One region of the Leptospira kmetyi serovar Malaysia str. Bejo-Iso9 genome, then DNA from elsewhere that is predicted to be linked to it. Evidence: riboswitches for the same ligand, from Rfam matches in the RefSeq annotation. Region 1 holds a riboswitch; the other holds the start of a gene.
What was found. Region 1 has a riboswitch for cobalamin ahead of LEP1GSC052_RS00465 (CbtB domain-containing protein). Riboswitches for the same ligand answer to the same signal wherever they lie in the genome.
Positions count from the first base shown of each region.

Region 2: another riboswitch for cobalamin. It lies ahead of LEP1GSC052_RS09815 (TonB-dependent receptor plug domain-containing protein); the one in region 1 lies ahead of LEP1GSC052_RS00465 (CbtB domain-containing protein).

Region 1 is NZ_AHMP02000001.1:90,348-94,269, reverse strand. Features, by position in the region: gene LEP1GSC052_RS00475 (STAS domain-containing protein) at 1-108, shown strand, start outside; gene LEP1GSC052_RS00470 (hypothetical protein) at 127-2,259, opposite strand; cobalamin riboswitch at 2,552-2,737, shown strand; gene LEP1GSC052_RS00465 (CbtB domain-containing protein) at 2,876-3,061, shown strand; gene LEP1GSC052_RS00460 (CbtA family protein) at 3,063-3,922, shown strand, end outside.
Region 2 is NZ_AHMP02000003.1:1,582,998-1,586,919, reverse strand. Features, by position in the region: gene LEP1GSC052_RS09825 (CapA family protein) at 1-647, shown strand, start outside; cobalamin riboswitch at 822-1,003, shown strand; gene LEP1GSC052_RS09815 (TonB-dependent receptor plug domain-containing protein) at 1,037-3,181, shown strand; gene LEP1GSC052_RS09810 (YncE family protein) at 3,183-3,922, shown strand, end outside.

The sequences.
Region 1 (3,922 bases):
CATCTTTTGAAAGTACAAACTTCCGGGAACTACGGTTGTCCCGCGTGTCAGTCCAAGTTTTTCGTAACCAAGGACTGGCGTATTTCGACGTTCGAAAGATTATTATAATATTCTTACGTTCGATTCCTACATTTCCTCGAAAAACTGGATCGTCTCCAAAACTTCCACAGGAACGTTTCCGGCCTGAAAATACGGATTGTATCTTTTTTTGATTCCCGAAACCAGTCTTCGTTTTCTCGCCTCGAAAGAATCCATCGATTCCTTGAGGATCGGATTCTTCTGTAGTTCGGCGCGCAGTTGCGGCGAAAAAGGCACGTAACGATTCAGAATATCCCGCGATACGCGGTTGAGTCTGAGTTTGCCGGAAGACTCGAACAAAATCCAATACGAATAATCGGATGCGAACATATCCTTCAAATTCTTTCGATACTTCACAAGTTGTTGATCGATGTTTTTTTTCGCGTCCGGAGTGAGTGCGGGGGACTTGCGAAAATTCTCCAGATACAAATAGTATTCCGATGTCAAAGAGGGCGGGGAAGAATCCTTCCATTTTCTTCCTCGAACGGTTCTTTCGATTTCCCATCGAAACTCGCCTAACGTTCTCGTGATCGCAAGAGTCATGTTTTCGTTCAACACCTGCGGAAACACAAGACGTCCTCTCGACATAAGGCCCGACGTGATCTCCTGCCAAAGAACTCCTCTGCTTCCGAACACGGGAAGAATGATACAATCGGGCGCGACCTCTTTCATCGCGAGTTCGGGTTTGCCCGGAGTTTGTTCGGGTTCGAAGGAGATCTGTCTGTAAAAAAGATGTTTATCGATTTTATGTACGTGATCCACGACCGCGTTCAACTTTTCGGGCGTCACAAGAAACGCGTCGGTTTCCCCGTACATCTGATCCTCGGATAAAATCGGATACGCGAGATTCGGATTCGCGGAAACTCCGATGAGTCCGTTGTATAACAGATTGCTTAACTCCCAATCGAGAAGATGAAGCAGATCCTCGATCCCGCTATCGCCCGCGTATTCGTCCGTTCCGGTTTTACGAACCATCGACGCTCTGACTTGTTCGTAGGATTGTGCGAGATGATTTCTGGAAGGAGTTTTTTTTCCGGAAAGAATGAGACCCAACCATTCCGGCAGAAAATAAACCGCGAGTTTGTGATTGGAAGGATACGGTTCCTGAGAATAACTTCTGATCTTTTCCAAGGTTCCGTAGAGTTGAACGATTCTCGCCGGAGAAAGAAGATTCTCGTCCATATAAAAAAAGTATAAGAACAAAAGAACCGCTTTCGGAATCGGAGAGATATCGGATCTGTATCTCGCATAACAAGCGGAATAAAGTTCGATAAAGGTTTGTATCTCTTCGGGTTTGTGTTCCTTGCGGACAAGACCGGGATGTTCCTTAAACGCGTGGACCCTTTTTTGTATTTCCGCAGTCGCGGAAGAACCCATCGCCGCATAGTTTAGAATTTGGGAAAGACTTCCTTGAAACTCGTCGGGAAGAGAAACTTCTTCCTGCGCGCCTCCGACTCCGCCCATTTGAATTCCGCCCCAAGCCCTCGTTTTTTCGGCGTCCTTTTCCGGCGCGGTCTCGACTTGAATTCCCATATCATTTCCGTTTAAACTGAGAATCTTCGCGTCGAAACGAATCCATTCTTTGTCTTCTCCCGAAAACAAAACGTGGAGTTTGTCTCCCGTAGAAACCGGAAACGAATGATAGAGTTTTTTTGTGAACACCTTCGTATGAAGAGTTTTCTGAACGAAGTCGGGACCGGGAGGACCCGAATGTAAAAATCCGGGAAAGGCCTCGTCTCCGTCCGTAAGAAACACCGCGGGAAGAAGTTTTCTAGGATGAGGTCCGAGATCGTGAACGAGATGTTGCAATCTTTTGAATATAAGAGCGTCTCTCCAAGCGGGGAGTTCGCCTTGGTGCGCGAGATAAAGCGCGAGTTCGGGAAGAAACACTTCCTGAAACCAGGATTGAGAATCGGCGATCTTCTGAAGAACGCTGATCGCGGCGTGATCCAAAAAGGCGTGAATCTGAATCACGTCCCTTCCGTTCATATACGTTAGCGGCAATTTCTTGAGAATTTTCGCTCTCAAGGCGGCGCGGTGTTCGATCGAATTCCGAAAACGTTTTTCGAGATAATATCCTGCGACCAACAGAAGCGCAACGAATATGGTTCCGTTGATGACCGGTATCCAAGAAAATTCCGGCCATACCAGAATCGGGCGGGCTTGCGCTAAGAAAAACATGCGAAATGTATAAGTTTCTTTTTTCCGGGGTCAAGCAGGATTCTTAGAAGCGGTTTCAGTTGTATGGACTTGTCTTTTAGGAAGCGCCTTTAAGAACTCTGCAAACAAATTCCAAAACTTCGAACGATTCTCATCATAGATCGTACGGAACTCCGTTTCAACTCGAAAAACGGAGAATCATCGTTTCTTAAAGATTTCTTAAAGTACGTTCGATTCCAATTCGATTTAAAAGTTTTTATATTCGAGTTAAAAAAATTTCTTTTCAAAAGAATCGTTTCGAATGCGACTGGATTTACAGTCCATTTTCATGGGATTCATCGACGTTTCACGTCGGTGGGAAGACGGTTAGAATCCGTCACGGTATCCGCCGCTGTAAGAGGGACGAAAGGCATATTAAGTCACTGGGTGATAAACCTGGGAAGGCATGCCGAGTAGGATGATCTCAAGTCAGAATACGACCCTATGAAAATCCTGAAGATACGTTTCGACCTCGGAAGTAAGGCGATCCGTAGCTTAAATAGAACATTACCGTATAACACGCGTTAGATCCCTCAAGGGATTGATACGCTTATAGTCTGTTTGTATTGGAGTTTACTCTGAAAGGAGGAGTATTCTTATGCGTACCGTATCCACGTCTTCGCAAACGAGCAAGGGTCTTTCCGTATCTTTGGATCCGATTCTTACCGTTTCCTTGGTGTTTGTCTCTTTGTTCGTGATCTACATCGTAGGTTTGGAACCGATGCCGGAACTTCACGCTTCGTTTCACGATATACGACACGCCACCGGTTTTCCTTGTCATTAAAATGAAGGGGAATTTTTTCCAAAGACTCGTCTCCGGATGTAAGGCGGGTTTGATTGCCGGTGTCGTTTACGGAATCCTACTTCAATTCCTCGTAACGCCGTTGATCTTAAAAGCGGAATCATTCGAAACCAACGCGAACGTTTCTTCCACGTCCGCTTCGGTTGCTTCGAAAACGTCCGGATCGATCGAGGCTTCGGCGAAAACACATTTTCATTCGCACGGTCACGGAAAAAAACATCACCATCCTTCTTCCGTCGTTTCCAACGAAGATTCGAATCGCGTCGGTTCGGACTCGACCCAAGAGAACGAAAGTTTCGAAATTTTCAAACGAAACGTTTGGACTTGGATCGGATGTATTCTTTTGGGTCTCGCATTCGGGGTTTTGAGCGCGATCGGATTGAGTACATTAGAATATACAAATGTACTCAAATCTGATTTTTTACAATCCAGATGGAAATCGACGTTTTTGATCTCCGGAATCGGATTTATCTTGTTTTATGGGATTCCTTCTTTGGGCCTTCCTCCTCAACTTCCGGGGGTGGTCGGCTCCGAAGAAGACTTCGAACTCAGACAAAGCTGGTGGCTCCAATCGATCTTCTTGTCCTCTTCGGTTTTGATTCTTTGGTTTTTTATTCGAAACCGTTTTTTCAAAGGGAGAATCTCGAGCGCGATCGCTTTCGTTTTTCTTTTCGGAATTCTCTTCATCTTCTTATTTTGGGCGCCCGGAGTTCCCGAACATTCCACAGCGACTTCGGCTCCGAATCTTTTGCGCGTTGAATTCAGAATCAAAAGCGCGATCTCAAATCTGGCTCTTTGGTTCGTGATCGGTTTTTGGATTTCGAAATCGATTTCCAAAAATCG
Region 2 (3,922 bases), on a different contig from region 1:
ACACTCAGAAAAATCTTTCCGACGTCGGCATCCGTTATACGGGTAAGAAGGGAATGATCACTTATATGAACGTCAAAAACGTTTCGATCGCTTGGATCGGATTCTCCCATTTGAAGTCGCATAACAACGTGAACGAAATCGAGGAAGGAGTGGAACTCGTCAAGGAAGCGAAACGAAAAGCGCAGCTCGTTTTTATTTCCTTTCACGGCGGAGCGGAGGGCGGTCCGGCTCTTCACGTAAAAAATCAGATGGAACGTTTTTACGGAGAATACAGAGGAAACTTAGTCGAGTTCAGTCATTCTCTCATCGACGCGGGCGCGGATCTTGTGATCGGTCACGGTCCTCATTTGGTGCGTGCGATGGAATTGTATAAGGGGAGATTGATCGCGTATTCTCTCGGAAACTTTATGGGTTATAGAGCCTTGTCTTCCAAAGGAATCGTGGGTTACTCCCTCGTTCTCGAAGCGGAAGTGGATTCTCAGGGTAAGTTCGTAAAAGGAAAAATCATCCCGTTGCAACTCGACTCGGCTTCGATCCCCGAATACGATCCCGAAAAGAAAACCATCGATCTTATGAAAAAACTGACCAAGGAAGATTTCCCCGGCAAAGGTCCTAAAATTTCCGAAGACGGAACCATTCTTCCTTGAAACGCGATTCATAGAGAGCGTTTCAAACAAAAGGCGGCGGAGCGTGGCCGTTGTTCCTCAGCGTAGCTGAGCTATCGACCCATAGAGAGCGTTTTAAACAAAAGGCAGCGGAGCGTGGCCGTTGTTCGTCTTCTTCGCAAAGGAATTCTCTTGCTCGCCTGATCCCTCTCGGAAAACCTGGAACGGAAACTTGTACGTCCTCTTTTTCGAGAGGAAGGGAATCCGGTTTAAGTCCGGAGCTGAACCCGCAGCTGTAATCGCCGTAAAGGATTTCGCAATCAGCCCACTGCGTTTTTTCGCGGGAAGGGAGCGAAATCGGCGAAAGCCAGAAAACCTGACAAGTTAATACAAACTGATGGGACTTTCGGGAGTTAAGGTCGGGTTTGAGAATGGCGCTCAAAAAATACATTCGAAGATTAGAATATTCTTTTTTCCTGTTTTTCCTGATCGTCCGGGGTTTATCCGCGCAGGAAGATCGTAATCGGAACTCGGTAACGACGGAACCGACGCAAAAAGCGGAAACGGTTCAGGTCGTCGGAAAAGTTTCCGATTCCGGTTCCCAAAATTTCAGATCCAATCCGAGCGGTTTTCAATCCGCGATCAAACTCGACGAAACCTCCGCACGTTATACGTCTTTGCCGGAGGTTTTGGAAAGGGAAGCCGGGCTTCGGGTTCGTTCCTTCGGAGGTTTGGGTTCTTATTCCACTCTTTCCATTCGAGGTACGAATCCGAACCAATCCAGAATCTATTTGGACGGAATTCCTTTGAATAATTCCCAAGGCGGGGAAGTCAATCTCGCGGATCTCCCCTTTGACAGTTTGGAAAGCGTGGAAGTCTACCGATCCGGAAACCCGATCGGATTTTCCGGTTCAGCGATCGGAGGATCGGTCAACCTCGTTACGAGAAAGGATTCGGGAAAACCCAAAACGAGAATCAACCTGGGCGGCGGATCGTTTAACACCGGCAAGGCGAGCGTATCGCATACCGGAACCTACAACGGAATCGGAACCAGCTTTTTGGCGCTCGGGGAAAAATCGGATCAGAATTTTTCCTTTAAAAACGATCACGGTACGGTCGTATTAAACACGTTAGACGACACGATCGATAGAAGAAAAAACGCGGCTTTCGAAAGAGCCGCGCTGTTCGGAACGCTGAAATATCAGATCGGAAAAACCGAACTGAAATTGTTAAACGACTTCAATCATAGAATCCACGGACTTCCGGGGCCCGGTTCCAATCAGACCAATCAGGTTCACAGAAAATACGATCGATATACGGGTTCGTTTGCGACGGACACGAAGGGTTTGTTCGTCGATTCCTTTCGATTGGAAACGAGAAGTTTTTACACCGCGGCCAAGGACGATCTTTTCGATCCGGGTTCCGAGTTTTCCAAAGGAACGCCTAACGCGAGAGCGGAGATCCGCCAAACCGGAATTCAACTGATGCCGACCTTATATCTCACGGATTACAATCAGATCATCCGCGGTTTCGCTTCTTTGGAAAAAGAATCCTTCGATCGGGAAAGACTGACTCCGTCCAATATCATAGGAAGAGTGGAACCTATGAAGGAGCGAACGTATTCTTCCTTTCGATTGGAAGACGAGGTCCGTCTTTGGAACGCGAAGGTTCTTTTGATTCCTTCCGTGACCTGGGATCATTATAAGGATCGTTTTCCTTCCGAAGAACCCTGGTATCGAAGACAGGATCCTCTGGCGAGCGATCAGAAAAAAACCGCGTTTACGAATCCTAAGTTCGGTTTCGTATGGAAGTTGTTCGAAAAGGAAACCTGGGACGTTCAGTTCCAAGCGAACGTTTCTAAACAATATAGAATTCCTTCTTTTTTGGAAATGTTCGGAGAACAAGGAAGTATCATCGCCAATCCGAATCTGAAACCGGAACAAAGCGGAAACGGCGACGCGGGGTTCGTTCTAAAATCGGATCATTCTTTTTTGAAAACGAAAACGAGCGTCTCTTATTTTTCCAAAGACATCAAGGATATGATTTTGTTTCTTCCGAACTCCCAGTTTACCTTAAGACCGGAGAACGTGGACTCCGCGAGAATTAGAGGATTAGAATTTTCTCATAGAGAGGATTGGAAATACGGAATCAAGTTTCTCTTTAATTATACGTATCAAGAAGCGATCAACACTTCCTCTTCTCCGTATCTGCACGGAAAAATTCTTCCCTTAAGGCCGAGGCACGAATTTTCGAGCACGTTGTCTTGGAAGGGTAAAAAACTGGAAACCGGAATCGAACTTTTATACATAGGCGCGGTGTTTCGGGATAGAACAAACGAATACATCAATTACATTCCCGCGAGACAGATCTGGAATTATTTTTTCACATGGGTTCTTTATTCGGAGCCGGGAGAAATTACGAAGGACGCTTTGGGGAATCCGAAAGAATCGGCTCCTTCGAAAGAATTTCTTCTTACCTTTGAAGTGAAGAATTTTACGGACAAAAGGGTCTCGGATCTGATCGGTTATCCGCTTCCTGGAAGAAGTTGGTACGCCACCCTGAGTATGAGGTTTTGAAATGAGATCAAAACTTAAGATTATTCTTTTATTCTGTTTTTTGAATGTGTTTTGCAGGGACATAGAACGTCCTTCGTTCTTGAGTCTTCTGTTGACCCAAAATTCTCCCGGAAACATAGGAGTCGTTACGACCGATTTCGGAGGAGGCGGACGATTTAAGGTCATCAATCCCTCTCTTCTTTACAGTTATCCGGGTTTGACTCCGATCCATTCGGACGCGGTGGCTCGTTTCGGAATCGGAAGGGTTTTCGTTTTAAACAGACTCAATCGGGACAGCATTCAGGTTTTGGAACCTAACTACGGTTTTGTGACCATCGCGGAACTTTCCCTCGGTTTAAAGGTCAACCCGGTCGACATGGAATTTGCGAGCGCATCCAAAGCGTACGTAAGTCTTTTTGGTTCCAATCGTTTGTTGATCGTCGATCCGACGTATTTGACGATCACCGGTTCGATCGATCTGGGCGCTTATGCGGAATCGTTTTCTCTCGGCGGGGCGCCGGACGGAATTCCGGAGATGAACGGTCTGAAGATCGTGGGAGATTCTCTTTTTGTTTGTTTGCAAAGATTGGATCGAAACGATCCTTCCGGATATTTTCCGCCTAACACGACTTCGTTGTTATTGGAGATCAGCATCGCGACGGACACGGTCGTGGGAACGTATACGTTTCCGACTTCCAATCCCGTAAGCAAACCGCAACTCGTGGATCTTTTCGGAGAACCGCATCTTGTGATCGCGACTCC